DNA from 3 places in the Pseudomonas sp. GW821-FHT09H03 genome. Region 3 is predicted to be linked to each of the others. Evidence: predicted binding sites of a transcription regulator. Region 3 holds the regulator's gene; each other region holds the start of a gene.
The links. The regulator sigma-54, encoded in region 3, starts transcription at its own class of promoters, with help from an activator protein. The targets are predictions, from matches to a motif close to ANTGGCATNNANNTTGCTNT.
Positions count from the first base shown of each region.

Region 1: flgB (flagellar basal body rod protein FlgB) is a predicted target of sigma-54. The motif match lies at 2,592-2,611, and genes of this name have one in related genera.
Region 2: AC07OG_RS10775 (CmpA/NrtA family ABC transporter substrate-binding protein) is a predicted target of sigma-54. The motif match lies at 1,759-1,778, and genes of this name have one in related genera.

Region 1 is NZ_JBWKOF010000021.1:60,827-67,465, reverse strand. It holds gene flgA (flagellar basal body P-ring formation chaperone FlgA) at 1-394, opposite strand, end outside; gene AC07OG_RS24080 (chemotaxis protein CheV) at 478-1,410, shown strand; gene cheR (protein-glutamate O-methyltransferase CheR) at 1,458-2,285, shown strand; gene flgB (flagellar basal body rod protein FlgB) at 2,654-3,061, shown strand; gene flgC (flagellar basal body rod protein FlgC) at 3,065-3,508, shown strand; gene flgD (flagellar hook assembly protein FlgD) at 3,524-4,246, shown strand; gene flgE (flagellar hook protein FlgE) at 4,277-5,629, shown strand.
Region 2 is NZ_JBWKOF010000006.1:202,998-209,636, reverse strand. It holds gene AC07OG_RS10780 (ANTAR domain-containing response regulator) at 1-412, opposite strand, end outside; gene AC07OG_RS10775 (CmpA/NrtA family ABC transporter substrate-binding protein) at 428-1,639, opposite strand; gene AC07OG_RS10770 (quinone-dependent dihydroorotate dehydrogenase) at 1,869-2,888, shown strand; gene rmf (ribosome modulation factor) at 3,078-3,293, opposite strand; gene rlmKL (bifunctional 23S rRNA (guanine(2069)-N(7))-methyltransferase RlmK/23S rRNA (guanine(2445)-N(2))-methyltransferase RlmL) at 3,823-6,093, shown strand; gene dacB (D-alanyl-D-alanine carboxypeptidase/D-alanyl-D-alanine endopeptidase) at 6,236-6,639, opposite strand, start outside.
Region 3 is NZ_JBWKOF010000008.1:48,317-54,955, reverse strand. It holds gene AC07OG_RS13095 (ATP-binding cassette domain-containing protein) at 1-50, opposite strand, end outside; gene AC07OG_RS13090 (KpsF/GutQ family sugar-phosphate isomerase) at 328-1,302, shown strand; gene AC07OG_RS13085 (KdsC family phosphatase) at 1,302-1,826, shown strand; gene lptC (LPS export ABC transporter periplasmic protein LptC) at 1,834-2,406, shown strand; gene lptA (lipopolysaccharide transport periplasmic protein LptA) at 2,393-2,941, shown strand; gene lptB (LPS export ABC transporter ATP-binding protein) at 2,941-3,666, shown strand; gene AC07OG_RS13065 (RNA polymerase factor sigma-54) at 3,851-5,344, shown strand; gene hpf (ribosome hibernation-promoting factor, HPF/YfiA family) at 5,419-5,727, shown strand; gene ptsN (PTS IIA-like nitrogen regulatory protein PtsN) at 5,740-6,204, shown strand; gene rapZ (RNase adapter RapZ) at 6,207-6,639, shown strand, end outside.

The DNA of each region.
Region 1 (6,639 bases), on a different contig from region 3:
TCACGACATCGCGGAACAGGCGTACTTGAGCGGGTACGAAGACGGTCCAGGGGCTGGCGCCCTCACAACGGACCTTAACCGTGACGCGCCCCAGTGGCTTGGCCGGGCTTTCGAGTGACGCTGTCAATTCCTTGTCACACATGGGCATGCGCAGTCGCGGATCGAGCTGGTTGACCTGTATCTCGTAGCGACCTTCGGTTTGACTGGTAGCCAGATAGTCTTCTACGGTGAATTCAAGAAACCCCTGGGTGACGCCGATAAGCATGTCAGGCAAGGTAACCGCGTCAGCAAGGGCAGGGCTGCCAGCGTTGAACAGGCAAACGGCCGCGAACACGCCGAATAATTTGCGGCAGGGCGTGGTCAGGTGTCGGAAAAATGTCGGTTCTGTGTTCATGACAGATAAAAAAGCAAGCGCCGTGCCGTTTAGTGATGAAGGTGCGTCGCAACAACACTTGGCGTTGGTGTAGGAGTCTGGGCATGGCTGGTGTAATGGATTCGGTGAACCAGCGCACGCAACTGGTGGGGCAGAATCGCCTTGAGCTGTTGTTGTTTCGTCTCGACGGTCAGCAGCTGTATGGAATCAACGTATTCAAGGTTCGGGAGGTGCTGCAATGCCCCAAACTGACGTTGATGCCAAAATCCAGTCCTGTGGTGTGCGGTGTGGCAAATATTCGCGGGGCGACCATCCCGATCCTTGATCTGGCGATGGCAACCGGCTCTGGTGCTCTGAAGGACAAGAACAATCCTTTCGTGATCATCACGGAGTACAACACCAAGACCCAGGGTTTCCTGGTGCGCTCGGTGGAGCGCATCGTCAACATGAACTGGGAGGAGATCCATCCGCCACCCAAGGGCACCGGTCGCGATCACTACCTGACGGCGGTGACACGGGTCGACAACCAGTTGGTCGAAATCATCGACGTCGAGAAAGTGCTGGCGGAGGTGGCGCCTACTTCTGAGGTGATTTCGGTTGGCGTAGTGGATGTTGAAACCCAGCACAAGGCGTTGTCCTTGCGTGTACTGACGGTCGACGACTCGTCCGTGGCGCGCAAGCAGGTCACGCGATGCCTGCAAACGGTCGGCGTAGAAGTCGTAGCGCTCAATGACGGGCGCCAGGCACTGGATTACCTGCGCAAGCTGGTCGATGAAGGCAAGAAACCGGGGGACGAGTTCCTGATGATGATCTCCGACATCGAGATGCCGGAGATGGATGGGTACACCCTGACGGCCGAGATCCGCAACGACCCGCGCATGCAGAATCTGCATATCATCCTGCACACTTCGTTGTCGGGTGTTTTCAATGAGGCGATGGTCAAGAAAGTTGGTGCCGATGACTTCCTGGCCAAATTTCGCCCTGATGACCTGGCATCCCGGGTAGTCGACCGGATCAAAGCAGCAGACTTCAGCTAGGGGCTCGTTGCTCCTGGCGGTCAACACGATTTTAGAGGCGGACATCATTGTCTACGGGTAATTTGGATTTCGAACAGTTCCGGGTTTTCCTGGAAAAAGCCTGTGGCATTTTGCTCGGTGAAAACAAGCAGTACCTGGTCTCCAGTCGTCTCAACAAGCTGATGGAGCAGCAAGGCATCAAGTCTCTGGGTGAGTTGGTCCAGCGCATGCAAACCCAGCCACGCAGCGGTTTGCGTGAGCAGGTGGTAGACGCCATGACCACCAACGAAACCCTGTGGTTTCGTGACACTTATCCGTTTGAGGTGTTGAAGAACAAGGTACTGCCCGAAGCGATCAAGGCCAGCCCCGGCCAGCGCCTGCGTATCTGGTCGGCGGCTTGCTCGTCGGGTCAGGAACCCTATTCGCTGTCGATGGCCATCGACGAGTTTGAACGTATCAACCTGGGCCAGTTGCGCATGGGGGTGCAGATTGTTGCCACCGACCTGTCCGGCACCATGTTGAACAACTGCAAGACCGGCGAGTACGACAGTCTCGCCATTGGTCGTGGTCTTTCACCCGAGCGCCTGCAGCGTTATTTCGACCCCAAGGGGCCGGGGCGCTGGGCAATCAAGGCGCCGATCAAGAGCCGGGTGGAGTTTCGTTCGTTCAACCTGCTGGACAGCTACGCAAGCCTGGGCAAGTTCGACATCGTGTTCTGCCGCAACGTGCTGATCTACTTCTCCGCCGAGGTGAAGAAGGACATCCTGTTGCGTATTCACAGCACGTTGAAGCCGGGCGGTTACCTGTTCCTTGGTGCGTCCGAAGCGCTGAACGGTTTGCCGGACCATTACCAGATGGTGCAGTGCAGCCCGGGTATCATTTACCAGGCCAAGTGATGTTGTCGGCGTCATCAAAGAACGGGAGTCCTCAAGGGCTCCCGTTTTTTTATGCTTGATGATTACTTCAGTGTCGCTTCGATCCAAAAGTGGGAGCGGGCTTGCTCGCGAAGGCGTCCTGCCAGTCGCCATCAACGTTGATTGATACACCGCTTTCGTGAGCAAGCCCGCTCCCACAAGGTCAGTGTTGTTCTCCACACCGAGTCAGGCGGCAGAAAAGCGGCATGCGCCGGAAAACCGTTGCCGCTTTTCTGGCATTGCCACCTTGCCGCTGCTCGCAAAGCCCCGGTTTACGGGCTTGTTTGAATTGGCATGAGGCTTGCTAACTTCAACGTACGAAAAATCAGGTCACCCAAAGGTTTCCCGACATGAGCATCAGCTTCGATAAAGCGCTCGGTATCCACGAACAAGCCCTGGGCTTTCGCGCCCAGCGTGCCGAGGTCCTGGCCAACAACATCACCAACGCCGATACCCCGAACTACAAGGCTCGGGATCTGGATTTTTCGAAAGTGCTCGCCGAGCAGAACGAGAAAACCAAAAACGGCACCTTCGCCCTGAACATGACCAACAGCCGTCATATCGAAGCCGAGGGCCTGGGCAATGGTGACGGGTCGCTGATGTATCGCACGCCGATGCAACCGTCGATCGACCAGAACACCGTGGACGCCCAGTTGGAACAGTCGAACTACGCGGAAAACGCAGTTGGCTTCCAGGCCAGCTTCACCCTGCTCAACAGCAAATTCAAAGGGCTGATGTCAGCCCTGCGCGGAGAGTAAGCCATGTCTCTATCCAGTGTTTTCAACATTGCCGGTAGCGGCATGAGTGCCCAGACCACTCGCTTGAACACCGTCGCTTCGAACATCGCCAACGCCGAGACCGTCTCGTCGAGCATCGACCAGACCTATCGCGCACGTCATCCGGTATTCGCCACCATGTTCCAGGGTGGCCAGAGCGGTGGCAGTAATTCGCTGTTCCAGAACCAGGATGCGGCCGGTCAAGGCGTACAGGTGCTGGGTGTGGTCGAAGATCAGAGCAATCTTGAGGCGCGCTACGAGCCGAATCACCCGGCGGCCGATGCCAAGGGCTACGTCTACTACCCGAACGTCAACGTGGTGGAAGAAATGGCCGACATGATTTCCGCGAGCCGTTCGTTCCAGACCAACGCCGAAATGATGAACACCGCCAAAACCATGATGCAGAAAGTCCTGACCCTCGGTCAGTGATAAGGGGCGACTCAGATGAGTGTTACCGATTCCACCGGTGGTTTGAGCCTCAATGACATCCTGGCCAATTCCTCGGTCAAGGCCACTACCACGCAGGACGGTCTGGGGGCAGCCACCGGCAGCGCCACGGGCAAGAAAGCCCTGGGCAAGGATGCGTTCCTGCAATTGTTGGTGACGCAGTTGAAAAACCAGAACCCGCTGGAGCCCCAGGACAACGGCGAGTTCGTCGCTCAACTGGCCCAGTTCAGCAGTCTGGAAGGCATCACCACGCTCAATGACACCGTGACCGGTCTGGCCAGCAACTACAACTCGTCCCAGGCATTGCAGGCTTCGTCGCTGGTGGGCCGTTCGGTCATTGCCCCTGGCGACAAGGCGGTGGTCGATACCACCAAGAGCCTCAGCGGCACGGTAGTGGTACCGGCATCGGTGGCCTCGGCCACCTTGAAAATCACCGACTCCACCGGCACAACCGTACGCACCATCGATCTGGGCGCGCAGAAAGCCGGCAATGCCAGCTTCATCTGGGATGGCAAGAACGATGCGGGTGAGACGGTACCTGCCGGCACTTATACCTTCGGGGCGACGAGCACCATTGATGGCCAGTCGGTAGCGCTGATCACCAACCTGCCAGCCACCGTCAACAGCGTGACCATCAGCCAGACCGGCGGTGAGTTGATGCTTAATCTGGCCGGGCTGGGCAGCATTGCCCTGTCCAAAGTACAAACCATTGGTATGTAGAGCCGACTAACACGGCACAAGGAGTGGATTATGTCTTTCAATATCGGCCTTAGCGGTCTCTATGCAGCCAACAAACAACTGGACGTGACCGGCAACAACATCGCCAACGTCGCCACCACCGGTTTCAAATCGTCCCGTGCAGAGTTCGAAGACGTGTACTCGGTGACTCGCCTGGGTACAGGCAGCAAGACCGTCGGCAACGGCGTGCGTCTGGCCAACGTTTCCCAGCAGTTTACCCAGGGTGACATCAACAACACCGGTAACGTGCTGGACATGGGCATCAACGGCTCCGGCTTCTTCGTACTGAACAACAGCGGCTCGCTGTCCTATACCCGTGCCGGTACCTTCAAGGTCGACAAGGAAGGTTTCGTCACCAACACCGATGGCACCTCGCGTCTGCAAGGTTACGGTGTGGATGCCGATGGCAAGATCGTCAATGGCGTGTTGACCGACTTGCGCCTCGACACCTCCAACCTGGCGCCAAAAGCCACCACCAGTGTCTCCTCGACGATCAACTTGAACTCCACGGCGCCGATCATTGATCAGGCCGTTGTTTCCAACCAGTTTGATCCGACCAAGACGCAAACCTTCACCAAGCAGTTCAGCACCCCGATTTTCGACACTCAGGGTAACCAGCACACCATGGATCAATACATGGTGAAAACCGGTCCCAACACTTGGGATACCTACACGCTGATCGATGGTCGCAACCCGGATGGCAGCGCGCCGACTGGCCCAACTGCGGTCGACCCGGTTCCTTCGACCATGACGTTCGATACGTCTGGCAAACTGGTTTCGGTCAGCACCCCGGTGCCACCAACCGTTCCACCGACCGTGCCGGCACCTGCGCCAGTTATCGGCAGCGATCTCAAGATCAACGGTTGGGTACCAGGCACCGTGACCGCCGGCGTCTGGGCCGCCAACGGCGCAGCCGCCGACCCGGCAGGGTTGAGCATTTCCATGAGCAACACCACGCAGTTCAACGCCGATACCGCTCGTTCGATCCCGGCGCAGAATGGCTACGCCACCGGCCAGATCACCAACCTGACCATCGACGGCAGCGGAGTGCTGCTGGCCAACTTCAGCAACAACCAGACCAAGCCGATCGGCCAGATTTCACTGGCCAGCTTCGCCAACGAACAGGGTCTGCAACCAGTAGGCGGCACCAGCTGGAAGGAAACCTACGTCTCGGGCATTCCTGGTTATGATGCGCCGCAAACCGGCAGTCTGGGTTCGATCCAGTCCAATTCCCTGGAAGAGTCCAACGTCAACCTGACCAACGAACTGGTTGACCTGATCAAGGCGCAGAGCAACTACCAGGCGAACGCCAAGACCATCTCCACCCAGAGCACCATCATGCAGACCATCATTCAGATGACTTGATGTTGGTTGATGCTGCATAAGGAAGCCCCTCGAGAGAGGGGTTTTTTTATGGGTTTTTATCAGGCACCGGGATTTTGTGTTGTCGCCGATGGCCTCTTCGCGGGCAAGCCACGCTCCCACAGGTTTTGTGTCGGTTTTCGTTAGCGGGCGCGCTGCAAAACCTGTGGGAGCGTGGCTTGCCCGCGAAGGCGCCAGGCCGGTAACCACTTTCCCTGGGGCAAAAGAAAACCCCCGACCTGCCAGAGGCTGATCGGGGGTTTCAGGTAAGCACTTTGCAGCGCTTACCGGCTCAGCTTATTGGCAGAGTGCCCAGGTACAATTCGTATAGATTCGTAGAGCCCAGGCTGGACAGGGGGTTCAGCGCTTGAGTTTACGCTTCAGAACCAAGAAACGTATACTTTTTGTCGTTTGACCCTGTTTCTAGGCTCGAAAGTATACGTAAGTCGGCTAAGTGTAGACGCTGACACCGAATTGACCCACGTACCGAAGCAAGACTGCCCTACCTCAAGCAGGCAGAAATCCAGCATAGGCAATGGTTCGCGAGGAATAAGACTGGGTCAGTGACATCTCGGCCACTGGATTAACTAAGCGTCAGCACCTACAGGCTTGAGGCTTCATTGCTTCATTCGGAATCAAACAGTCGCCTTTCCGCGTGAGCGACTAACACCGGGCCCAGACGAATATCGGAGGGGGCATCTCCTGGCCCATGCTCGTTCCGGACAGCAAACACGGGTTTTTGACGAATATCCGGGGTTTGGTCTCCTGCCCTTGGCAGGGGCCGAATTGGCTGCGTGATACGAATATCAGCGTGTTCATCTCCCGGCCATGCTGGCCGTCGCTACCAGCAAAAATGGGCCATTGACGAATATTGGGGGGTATTATCGGGCAATGAATATACGCGGCTTCATCTATGAGCCCCGCTGGCCGCTCCGTCCTCCAAACACAGGCCCTTGGTGAATATCAACGGTTTTATCTCCCGGCTCCGCTGGCCGCTCCGCCCCGCAAACACG
Region 2 (6,639 bases), on a different contig from region 3:
CCAGTTGCTGGTCGCGGGCATGCAATTGAGCGCGCAGGGCCTGGTCGCTTTCAAAACGCGCCATGGCTACGTCGAGAATGGGCTGCAAACGCTGTGCGTGAATACCTTCGACGATGTAGGCACTGACCCCGGACTTGATGGCCTGGCGCATCACGCCGGGGTCGTGCTCGTCGGTGAACATCACAATTGGCCGGGGCTGGTCGCGGGTCACCAGCACCACTTGCTCCATGACATCGCGCCCCGGTGACTCGGTATCGATCAGGATCACGTCCGGACGCACCGTTTCGACGCGTTCGGGCAGGTCGATGGTCAGGCCTGATTCGTCGATTACCTCGAACCCGGCTTCCGTCAGTGCCGCTTTCAGCCGCCCGACTTTCTTCGCCGTGTCGTTGATCAGCAGGATTCGCAACATATTTGCAGTCTCCTGTCAGTGGCTGGCGAGCAGCGGCGTGCTGTCGCTCATCGCGTGCAGCTTGAAACCACGGGCATAACCGGCCGGGTCTGTGCCGTCCCATATTTTGCCGTCAATCAACTGGCTGCGGCGCATTTCCTTGTCCGTGGCGGCAACGCCGACGGCATCGGCGGCCTGCCGATACAGGTCCAGTTGCTGCACCTGTCGGGCTACGGCAAGGTAGTCCGGATCGTCGCGCAATAACCCCCAGCGGCGGAACTGGGTCATGAACCACATGCCATCGGACAGGTACGGCAGATTGACCTCGCCATTGGCATGGAACCGCAGCGCATGCGGGTCCTGCCAGCGGTTGCCGAGACCATCGGCATAGTCGCCGAGCAGGCGCGGCTCGATAAACTCCAGTGGCGTGTCGAGGTATTGCGCGGCGCTGAGCAACTGCGCCGTGCTGCGACGGTTTTCCTGGCTTTGCTCGATAAACCGGCTGGCTTGCAGAATCGCCATCACCAGCGCCCGCGCGGTATTGGGGTATTGCTCGACGAAAGTACGGGTGCAAGCAAGGACTTTTTCCGGGTGATCGGGCCAGATCGCCTGGCTGGTGGTCAGGGTAAAACCGAGATCCTGTTGCACCGCGCTGGCGGACCAGGGCTCGCCGACGCAGAAACCGTCGATACGCCCTGCTTGCAGGTGCGCGATCATTTGCGGTGGCGGCACTACCACGCTATCGACATCCTGCAATGGGTGAATGCCCTGGCTGGCGAGCCAGTAATACAGCCACATGGCGTGAGTGCCGGTGGGGAAGGTCTGGGCGAAGGTGAGTTTTGAGCGAGTTTGGTGCACGTGCCGCTCGAGTGCTTCAGGACTGCTCACACCCTGCGTCTGCAATCCGTGGGAGAGGTTGATGCTCTGGCCATTCTGGTTGAGGCCCATCAGCACCGCCATGTCCGTCGCCGCCACGCCGCCGATACCCAGGTGCACGGCATACACCAGGCCGTACAGGCTGTGGGCGGCATCCAGTTCGCCGCTGACCAGCTTGTCCCGCAGGCCGGCCCAGGAGGATTGGCGCTTGAGGTTAAGGGTCAGCCCATAGGGTTGGGCAAAGCCCTGGGTGGCGGCGACCACAACCGATGCGCAATCGCTGAGGGCCATGAAACCGAGATTGATTTCGGTCTTTTCCGGGGCGTCGCTGCCGTTGACCCAGGCCAAGGGGGTGGTTGAGGGTTCGTTCATTGCTATGGCACCTTCAAAAAAAAGGCATCGCCCCAGGCCACTGCGTCCGCCAGGCCGGGTGACGACGCCATCGTCCTTGCACCTATCCCGCCATTGGCAAGGGTGCTGATTCCGGTAGAGGTGCAAGGCATATGCCATCGCTGGCTGATTTTCTCGTGCGCCTCGCTTGCAACCCTGATGCGCGGCTATAATCTGCCCCACTTTTCGTAGCCCTGAGTCCGACCTGCCCATGTACACCCTGGCCCGTCAGCTGTTGTTCAAACTTTCCCCGGAAACTTCCCACGATCTGTCCCTGGACCTGATCGGCGCAGGAGGACGCCTGGGGCTCAACAGCTTGTTGTGCAAGGCGCCGGCGAAGGTCCCGGTGAACGTCATGGGCCTGGACTTCCCCAACCCGGTGGGTCTGGCGGCCGGCTTGGACAAGAACGGCGCGGCCATCGACGGCTTCGCGCAACTGGGTTTCGGTTTTGTCGAAATCGGCACCATCACCCCGCGTCCACAGCCAGGCAATCCGAAACCGCGGTTGTTCCGCTTGCCGGAAGCCGAGGCGATCATCAATCGCATGGGCTTCAACAACCTTGGTGTCGATCACCTGCTGGCCCGAGTGGCGGCAGCCAAGTACAAGGGCGTGCTGGGCATCAACATCGGCAAGAACTTCGATACCCCGGTCGAGCGTGCGGTCGACGACTACCTGATCTGCCTGGACAAGGTCTACGCCCACGCCAGCTATGTGACGGTAAACGTCAGCTCGCCGAACACCCCGGGCCTGCGCAGCCTGCAATTTGGCGACTCTCTCAAGCAATTGCTCGCCGACCTGGCCGAGCGCCGCGCGGAGCTGGCGCTGCGCCATGGCAAACATGTACCGCTGGCGATCAAGATCGCGCCGGACATGACCGATGAAGAAACCGCGCAAGTTGCCCAGGCACTGATCGAAACCGGCATGGACGCGGTCATCGCCACCAACACCACCCTGAGCCGCGTAGGCGTCGAAGGCATGGAGTTTGGTGATGAGGCGGGTGGTTTGTCTGGCGCCCCGGTTCGCGACAAGAGCACCCACACGGTGAAAGTGCTGGCGGCGCAATTGGGTGGGCAGTTGCCGATCATCGCGGCGGGCGGCATTACCGAAGGCCGACACGCGGCGGAGAAAATCAGCGCGGGTGCGAGCCTGGTGCAGATCTACTCGGGTTTCATCTACAAAGGGCCGGCGTTGATTCGTGAATCCGTGGATGCCATCGCCGCCTTGCGCTGATCGCTTGGGGGAGCGTAACGCTGTTCACTCAAGCCCCCTCGCCACAATAGTTTGCTGCTGAGTTTTTGGCAGGCACAAAAAAGGGCTCCTTTAAGGAGCCCCTGGGCCGAAGCCCGCCGTCCGGATGGGACGTGCGTGGTTAATTCGATACTGATTCAGATTGTCGTGTCGGAGTGTTGTGCCCTGTGTTTAGCCGACGGCGTGAAGTTCGTTGAGTCTATGGATTCCCGCAGTGCCGGTCATACCGTCCCAGTTGTCGCCGCGTCCTTCTCGCCAGCCGTTAATCCAGGCTTGACGTACCGACGGTAGAGTAAATGGGCAAAGCTCACGGGATTTGCCACCAACGCCATATTGATATCCGCGCAAAAATGCTCTTTCCAACGGATCACGCTTAAGTCTTCTCATAGGGTGTAGCCCTCACTTGTTGACTGTTTTCATCGCGTTGACCTCGATCGAGGTCTGGCAGAAATACTCTGCCGTTGGGGCTCGTTGCCGGCGTGACGAGCCAAGGGTGTTGGCGTCGTTGCGGCGCCAACCTGAGATGAGTTCTAACCAATGCGTCACATCGAGGGAATGATCGTTTTGTCATAAGGAAGTAACGATTAATGTGCTATGGCACTAAGCAACTCGATGTTTAACCCGTCGTTGTGAGCCAAACCCCGGTATGATCGGCCCCCTGCAAAAATGATGGGCTTAATCCTTAGTGAGAATGTCTCCCGTTGCCGAGGGCGATTATTCGACGAAGGGTCGAATTATGTCTTTTTGTGGCATCAACTTTTTTATCTGTCTTTGCATCTAAGCTCATTTAACCCGGGCAGCAAGGGTGGAACGGCACACCTTCGTGCCACGCGGGCGTTCTTCTAGAAAAGCGCCTGATACAAAACCGGACCGGCAATGCGTTGCCCGGTCACTCGCTAAAGGTTCTGGAATTCCCATGTCCGATCGTTTCGAACTCTTCCTCACTTGCCCCAAGGGCCTCGAAGGCCTGCTGATCGAGGAAGCCATCGGGCTTGGCCTTGAGGAAGCGCGTGAGCACACTTCTGCCGTGCGCGGCATGGCCACCATGGAAACCGCTTACCGCCTGTGCCTGTGGTCGCGCCTGGCGAACCGGGTGCTGCTGGTGCTCAAGCGTTTCCCGATGAAGGATGCAGAAGACCTCTATCACGGTGTGCTGGATATCGAGTGGCAAGACCACATGCTCAATGACGGCACCCTGGCCGTCGAATTCAGCGGCCATGGCTCGGGTATCGACAACACCCACTTCGGCGCATTGAAGGTCAAAGATGCGATCGTCGACAAACTGCGCACCCCGCAGGGCGATCGCCCGTCCATTGACAAGCTCAACCCGGACCTGCGCATTCACCTGCGTCTGGATCGCGGCGAGGCGATCCTTTCCCTCGATCTGTCCGGCCACAGCCTGCACCAGCGCGGTTATCGCCTGCAGCAGGGCGCGGCACCGCTGAAGGAAAACCTTGCGGCGGCGATCCTGATCCGTTCCGGCTGGCCACGCATCGCGGCCGAAGGCGGCGCCCTGGCCGATCCGATGTGTGGTGTCGGTACGTTCCTGGTGGAGGCGGCGATGATTGCCGCCGATATCGCGCCGAACCTGCGCCGCGAGCAATGGGGCTTCACCGCCTGGCTGGGCCACGTTCCAGCACTGTGGAAAAAACTCCATGAAGAAGCCTCCGAGCGTGCCGCTGCCGGCCTGGCCAAGCCACCGCTGTGGATTCGTGGCTACGAAGCCGACCCGCGCCTGATTCAGCCAGGGCGTAACAACGTCGAACGCGCCGGTCTGAGCGAGTGGATCAAGATCTACCAGGGCGAAGTGGCGACGTTCGAGCCGCGCCCGGACCAGAACCAGAAAGGCCTGGTGATCTGCAACCCTCCGTATGGCGAGCGTCTGGGTGATGAGGCGAGCCTGCTCTACCTCTACCAGAACCTTGGCGAACGCCTGCGTCAGGCCTGCCTGAACTGGGAGGCGGCGGTGTTCACCGGCGCACCGGATCTGGGCAAGCGCATGGGCATCCGCAGCCACAAACAGTATTCGTTCTGGAACGGCGCGTTGCCGTGTAAGCTGTTGCTGATCAAGGTGCTGCCGGATCAGTTCGTCACCGGCGAACGTCGTACACCGGAGCAGCGCCAGGTCGAGCGCGAGCAGGCGGCCTACGATCAGGCCCCAAGCGAGCCGCAAGAGCGCAAGTACAACAAAAACGGCAACCCGATCAAACCGACGCCAGCACCGGCACCGGTGATCGAGCAGCCACGCCTGAGCGAAGGCGGGCAGATGTTTGCCAACCGCCTGCAGAAGAACCTCAAGGCCATGGGCAAGTGGGTCAAGCGTGAAGGCATCGACTGCTATCGCGTCTACGATGCCGACATGCCGGAATACTCCATGGCCATCGACCTGTATCACGACTGGGTCCACGTTCAGGAATACGCCGCACCGAAATCCATCGATCCGGAAAAGGCCTCGGCGCGCATGTTCGATGCCCTGGCTGCAATTCCCCAGGCCTTGAACATCGACAAGAGCCGCGTGGTGGTCAAGCGCCGCGAGCGTCAGAGCGGCACCAAGCAGTACGAGCGTCAGGCGGCACAGGGCAAATTCGTCGAGGTCAACGAAGGTGGCATCAAGCTGCTGGTCAACCTCACCGATTACCTCGACACCGGCTTGTTCCTCGACCACAGGCCGATGCGCATGCGCATCCAGAAAGAAGCCGCGGGCAAACGCTTCCTCAACCTGTTCTGCTACACCGCGACCGCCAGCGTGCATGCCGCCAAGGGTGGCGCGCGCAGCACCACCAGTGTCGACCTGTCGAAAACCTATCTGGACTGGGCGCGGCGCAACCTGTCGCTGAACGGTTTCTCCGACAAGAACCGCCTGGAGCAGGGCGATGTGATGGCCTGGCTCGAAGCCAGCCGTGACGAGTACGAGCTGATCTTCATCGACCCGCCGACGTTTTCCAACTCCAAGCGTATGGAAGGTGTGTTTGACGTGCAACGCGACCAGGTGCAACTGATCGACCTGGCCATGGCCCGTCTGGCGCCCGGTGGAGTGCTGTATTTCTCCAACAACTTCCGCAAGTTCGAGCTGGAGCCGAACCTCAGCGAGCGCTATGCGGTGGAAGAAATCACTGCCAAGACCATCGACCCGGATTTTGCTCGTAACGCCAAGATCCATCGTGCCTGGAAAATCATGGCGCGTTAATCAGCTGAGTGCGGCCCTCTGACCCACTGTGGGAGCGAGCCTGCTCGCGATGAACTCAAGAACACCGCGGGGAACCAGATTCCCCGCGTTATCGTTAATGACCATCGCGAGCAGGCTCGCTCCTACAGTGGTTCGGGGGTGCTTATAGAGTCGAGGCGGTCTGTGCCAGCTTAGGCTGGCGATACAGGTCCAGCAGCACCTGATCGAGCACTGACGAAGCGCCAAACGGTGCCTTGTCGTTGAGGATCGCTACCACCGCCCAGGTATTGCCGTTGACGTCGCGGCTGAAGCCGGCGATCGCCCGCACGGTATTCAGGGTGCCGGTCTTGACGTGGGCTTCACCGCGCATCGCGGTGGTCTTCAGGCGTTTGCGCATGGTGCCGTCGGTGCCGGCAATCGGCATCGAGCTGATGTACTCGGCGGCATACGGGCTGTGCCAGGCGGCTTCGAGCATCGAGGCCATTTCGCGGGCGCTGACCCGTTCGGCACGGGACAGGCCGGAGCCGTTCTCCATCACCAGGTGCGGCGCGGTGATGCCTTTCTTTG
Region 3 (6,639 bases):
TTGAAGGTCAGTCCCTTCAGCTCGACCGCGTAGGCGTTATCGGCACTCATCTAAACTCCTTGCGATGCAGCCTCTTGCTCGGGCGCCTGGCTTTCCAGCGAAAGCACATACCTCCCGGGCAGGCCGAACAGGCGGCGAACTATATCACTGCAAAGGCCACGCGCCCAAGGCTAAAGCCGGGCCATGTGCAACAACATGAATGACTGAAAGCTTCTTTATAGAGGCTTCGTGGTAACAAGGAGTGACAATGCGCGACGAACTAGCGTGAGGGATTCGATCATAACCGCTATAATCGCCGCCTTTTCATCGGGCTATACGATTTCAGACATGAGCCAATCCAGCGACCTGATTCAATCGGCACAACGCACCATCCGCCTCGAGGTAGAGGCCGTACAAGGCCTGCTGCCCCATATCGACGCGGATTTCGTACGCGCTTGCGAGATGATTCTGGCCAGCAAAGGCCGCGTGGTGGTGGTCGGCATGGGCAAATCCGGGCACGTCGGCAACAAGATCGCCGCCACCCTGGCCAGCACCGGCACAACGGCTTTTTTCGTGCACCCGGCCGAAGCCAGCCATGGTGACATGGGCATGATCACCCGTGACGACATCATTCTGGCGCTCTCGAACTCCGGCTCCACCAATGAAATCGTCACCCTGCTGCCACTGATCAAGCGCCTTGGCATCAAGCTGATCAGCGTGACCGGCAACCCCGAGTCGGCGCTGGCCAAGGCTGCCGAGGTCAACCTCAATGTTCACGTCGAGCATGAAGCCTGCCCATTGAACCTGGCGCCCACCTCGTCGACCACCGCAGCACTGGTCATGGGCGATGCCCTGGCTGTTGCGCTGCTGGAAGCCCGCGGCTTTACCGCCGAAGACTTCGCCTTCTCCCACCCCGGTGGTGCACTGGGTCGACGGCTGTTGCTGAAAGTGGAAAACGTCATGCACGCCGGCCAGGAACTACCACAGGTGCAACGCGGCACCCTGCTCAAGGACGCGCTGATGGAAATGACCCGCAAGGGCCTGGGCATGACCGTGATCCTGGAAGCCGACGGCAAACTGGCGGGGATCTTCACCGACGGTGATTTGCGCCGCACCCTGGACCGCAGCATCGACATCCACAGTGCCACCATCGACCAGGTCATGACCGCCCATGGCAAGACTGCCCGGGCCGAGATGCTCGCGGCCGAAGCACTGAAAATCATGGAAGACCACAAGATCAACGCGCTGGTCGTGGTCGACGGCGACGACCGCCCGGTCGGTGCCTTGAACATGCACGACTTGCTGCGCGCAGGAGTAATGTAATGACCATTGACCTGATGCAACGTGGCAAGCAGATCAAACTGGCGGTTTTCGACGTCGACGGCGTCCTCACCGACGGGCGCCTGTACTTCCTCGAAGACGGCAGCGAGTTCAAGACCTTCAACACCCTCGACGGCCAGGGCATCAAGATGTTGATGGCAGCCGGCGTACAGACAGCTATCATCAGTGGCCGCAAGACCCCGGTGGTCGAGCGACGGGCCAAGAACCTCGGCATCCCGCACCTTTATCAGGGACGAGAGGATAAACTGGTGGTACTGGACGAACTTCTCGCCCAACTCAATCTAAGCTATGAACAGGTCGCCTATCTTGGCGACGACCTGCCGGACCTGCCGGTGATTCGCCGCGTAGGCCTGGGCATGGCGGTGGCCAACGCCGCCAGCTTCGTGCGCGAACACGCCCACGGCATTACCGTTGCCCGTGGCGGCGAAGGTGCCGCACGCGAATTCTGCGAATTGATCCTGCGCGCCCAGGGCCGCCTCGATGCGGCCAACGCTGCGTACCTGTGAGCCCACTATGCTGAGCAAAAAGTTTCGCAACACACTACTGTTCGGTTGCATCGCTGCGATATTCGCCGCGGTCGGCTATTGGAACATCAGCCCTGAACGTTTCCTCGACAAGCCGGTTGTGCCTGTCGATGAAAGTGCCATCGACTATTACGCCATCAATGCGCACAGTGTGCAGTTCCTGCCGGACGGCGGATTGCAATACGAAATGACGTCGGACAAGGTCGAACACCTCAAGGCGACCGAAGTGACACTGCTGACCAACCCCGACCTGAATATGTTTCGCGGTACGGAGTTTCCATGGCATGTCCAGAGTTTGCGCGCTGAAGTAAACCCGGACGGCACGGAAGTCGAATTGATCGATGACGTGCGCATCACCCGCTTCGACGAGAAAAACCGAAGAACCCTGATCACCAGCACCCGCATGACGGTGTTCCCGCAGCAAGAATATGCGCAGACCGAGCAAGACGTTAGAATCGACGGCGCTGGCGGTGTATCGACTGGCAAGGGAATGAAAGCGTATTTGAAAGAAAGCAGGATACACCTGCTATCGAACGTAAGAGGACAGTATGAGGCTCGTTAAAACCCTTCCGATTTTGCTCAGTCTGGGCGCAGCACTGGGAAGCGTGAGCGCCTGGGCTCTGCCGGACGATCAACAACAGCCTATTCGCATTCAGGCCGACGACGCCCAACTGGACGACAAGAACGGTGTTGCCACCTACACCGGCGACGTAATCATCACCCAGGGCTCGATGAAGGTTACCGGCAACAAGGTAACCATGACCCGCACCCCCAACGGTGACATCGACGTGGTGACCTCGGTGGGCAATCTGGCCTACTTCGAGCAGTTGCAAACGGCTGGTGATACCAAGCCTGTGCAGGGCTGGGGCGTGACGATCCAGTACCACGCCGCGCAAAATCGCGTCGTGCTGATCGACAAGGCCAAAGTTGTCGACAAGGACAACAACATCACCCAGGGCGAGAAAATCGTCTACGACACCGAGAAGAAGCTCGCCAGCGCCGGTCGCGCTACCGGCAGCAAGGTGACCGAGTCGCGCCCGCGCATCGACATGGTTATCCAGCCGAAGAAGAAAACCGACGAGAAAAAGGCCCAGTAATGGCAACTCTGAAAGCTCAGCATCTGGCCAAGAGCTACAAGAGCCGCCAGGTCGTACGTGACGTCAGCCTGTCCATCGACAGCGGTCAGATCGTCGGCCTGCTCGGCCCCAACGGCGCCGGCAAGACCACCTGTTTCTACATGATCGTAGGCCTGGTGCAGGCTGATCAGGGTCGCGTGCTGATCGACGACCTGGACGTCAGCCACCAGCCAATGCACGGCCGTGCAAAGGCCGGCATCGGCTATCTGCCGCAGGAAGCATCGATCTTTCGCAAACTCTCGGTGGCCGACAACATCATGGCGATCCTCGAGACCCGCAAGGAACTCGACAAGGCCGGTCGCCGCAAGGAGCTGGAAAGCCTGCTGCAGGAATTCCACATCAGCCACATCCGCGACAACCTCGGCATGAGCCTGTCCGGCGGTGAGCGCCGCCGCGTGGAGATCGCCCGGGCACTGGCCACCAACCCGAAATTCATCCTCCTGGATGAACCTTTCGCCGGCGTCGACCCGATTTCGGTGGGCGACATCAAACAGATCATCTACCACCTCAAGGCCAAGGGCATTGGCGTGCTGATCACTGACCACAACGTCCGTGAAACCCTGGATATCTGCGAAACCGCCTACATCGTCAACGATGGCCAATTGATCGCCGAGGGCGACGCCGAGACCATCCTGGCCAACGACCTGGTGAAGGAAGTTTACCTGGGCCATGAGTTCCGCCTGTAAGCGCTGAGGTGTCTGGCAGGTCGCCAGAGTGCTTATCTCGATAAAAAATCAACACTTTTTTATTGTTACAGCGCTCTAGGCAAACACTGCAGTTTCGGGCATATAATTTGCTTATGTTTGGCGCTTCGGCGCCCTGTAGTGGATGGCGCATGTGCGCCGGCGAATAAGGTGTTAAGCCCCTGCCATGAAACCATCGCTAGTCTTGAGAATGGGCCAGCAGCTGACGATGACACCGCAGCTGCAACAGGCCATCCGCCTGCTCCAATTGTCGACCCTGGACCTGCAACAGGAAATCCAGGAGGCGCTGGAGTCCAATCCGATGCTCGAACGCCAGGAAGAAGGCGACGACTTCGACAATTCCGACCCCCTGGCCGACAGTGCCGAACAGAAGCCCAATACCGACATTCAGGAGCCTTCCTACCAGGAAAGCGCCCCCACGGTGGATAACCTGGAGGAAGGCGACTGGAACGAGCGCATTCCCAACGAGCTCCCCGTCGATACAGCGTGGGAAGACGTTTATCAGACCAGCGCCAGCAGCCTGCCAAGCAACGATGACGACGAATGGGATTTCACCACCCGCACATCGGCTGGCGAAAGCCTGCAAAGCCACCTGCTGTGGCAGTTGAATCTGGCGCCGATGTCCGACACCGATCGGCTGATAGCCGTCACCCTGATCGACTGCATCAACAATCAGGGCTACCTGGACGAGACACTCGAGGAAATCCTCGAAGCCTTCGATCCGGAGCTGGACATTGAACTGGACGAAATCGAAGCCGTCCTGCACCGCATCCAGCAATTCGAGCCCGCTGGCATCGGCGCCCGCAATCTGAGCGAGTGCCTGCTGCTGCAATTGCGCCAGTTGCCGGCCAAGACCCCTTGGCTGGCCGAGGCCAAGCGCCTGGTCAGCGACTACATCGACCTGCTGGGCAGCCGCGACTACAGCCAGCTGATGCGCCGCATGAAACTCAAGGAAGATGAGCTGCGCCAGGTGATCGAACTGGTTCAGAGCCTCAACCCTCGGCCCGGCTCGCAGATCGAGTCCACCGAAGCCGAGTACGTCGTACCGGACGTCATCGTGCGCAAGGACAACGAGCGCTGGCTGGTCGAACTGAATCAGGAGTCGGTGCCACGCCTGCGCGTCAACGCCCAGTACGCCGGTTTCGTGCGCCGCGCCGACACCAGCGCCGACAACACCTTCATGCGTAACCAGTTGCAGGAAGCCCGCTGGTTCATCAAGAGCCTGCAAAGCCGCAACGAGACCCTGATGAAAGTGGCGACCCAGATCGTCGAGCACCAGCGCGGTTTTCTCGAGTACGGCGATGAAGCCATGAAGCCGCTGGTCCTGCATGACATCGCCGAAGCGGTGGGCATGCACGAATCGACGATTTCCCGGGTCACCACCCAGAAGTTCATGCACACCCCTCGGGGAATCTATGAACTGAAATACTTTTTCTCCAGCCACGTCAGCACCTCCGAAGGCGGTGAATGCTCGTCTACGGCGATCCGCGCGATCATCAAAAAACTGGTTGCCGCGGAAAATCAGAAAAAGCCATTGAGTGACAGCAAGATCGCTGGTTTACTGGAAGCACAAGGCATTCAGGTGGCTCGCCGCACCGTCGCCAAATACCGCGAATCCCTCGGGATCGCGCCTTCGAGCGAACGTAAGCGGTTGATGTAGAGCCACGCCACAGCGTTCCAGTGGTAGATCATCTGATCTACCGCTTTATGCACTGGCAACGAAGGAGAAGCTGTATGCAAGTCAATATCAGTGGACACCAACTGGAAGTGACCGAACCTCTTCGCACCTACATCGGCGAAAAACTCGAACGATTGGAAAGGCATTTCGACAAGATCACCAACGTGCAGGTCACGATGACAGTCGAAAAGCTGAAGCAGAAAATCGAAGCCACCTTGCATATTCCCGGTAGTGAAGTAGTCGCAAACGCAGAACATGACGACATGTATGCGGCTATCGACTCACTCACCGACAAGCTGGATCGCCAACTCAAAAAGCATAAGGAAAAGACCCAGAGCCTCCTTCAGGGCGCAACCGGTCGTTAACACTCCCAACCCATGATCCGACTTGAAAGTATCCTGACCCCCGGCCGTTCCCTGGTGAACGTGCCGGGCGGCAGTAAAAAGAAAGCCCTCGAACAAATTGCCAATCTGATCGCCCGCGAAGTGCCGGGCATGGAGATGCAAGATGTCTTCGAGGCATTGATTGCCCGTGAAAAACTCGGTTCCACCGGGTTTGGCAACGGCATCGCCATTCCCCATTGCCGCCTCAAGGGCTGCAATTCGCCCATCAGTGCCTTGATGCACCTGGACGCACCCATCGATTTCGACGCCATCGACGGCGCACCGGTTGACCTGCTGTTCGTACTGCTGGTCCCGCAAGCCGCTACCGATGCGCACCTTGAGTTGCTGCGGCAGATCGCCAGCATGCTCGACCGCAAGGAAGTACGGGAAAAGCTGCGTAGCGCCCCAAGCAACGAAGCCTTGTATCAGGTTGTCCTGGACGAGCAGAACGGTCAGTAATCATGCGCTTGATCATCGTCAGTGGCCGTTCCGGCTCAGGTAAAAGTACCGCCCTCGATGTACTCGAGGACAACGGCTATTACTGTATCGACAACCTGCCTGCCGGGCTGCTGCCGGAACTCGCGCAAACAGCGCTGATCCACACTGAACTGACTCAGCCGCTGGTGGCCGTATCCATCGACGCGCGCAACCTGCCAAGCCACCTGTCGCGCTTTCCCGACCTGCTCGAGGAAGTTCGCAGTCGCCATATCCATTGCGATGTCCTGTACCTGGACGCTGACGAAGAGACCCTGCTCAAGCGCTTCTCGGAAACCCGCCGGCGCCACCCACTGAGCAATGCCAACCGTTCGCTGGCCGAAGCCATCAGCGTCGAGAGCCTTCTGCTCGGGCCCATCGCTGACCTCGCCGACCTGAAAATCAACACCACCAGCCTGA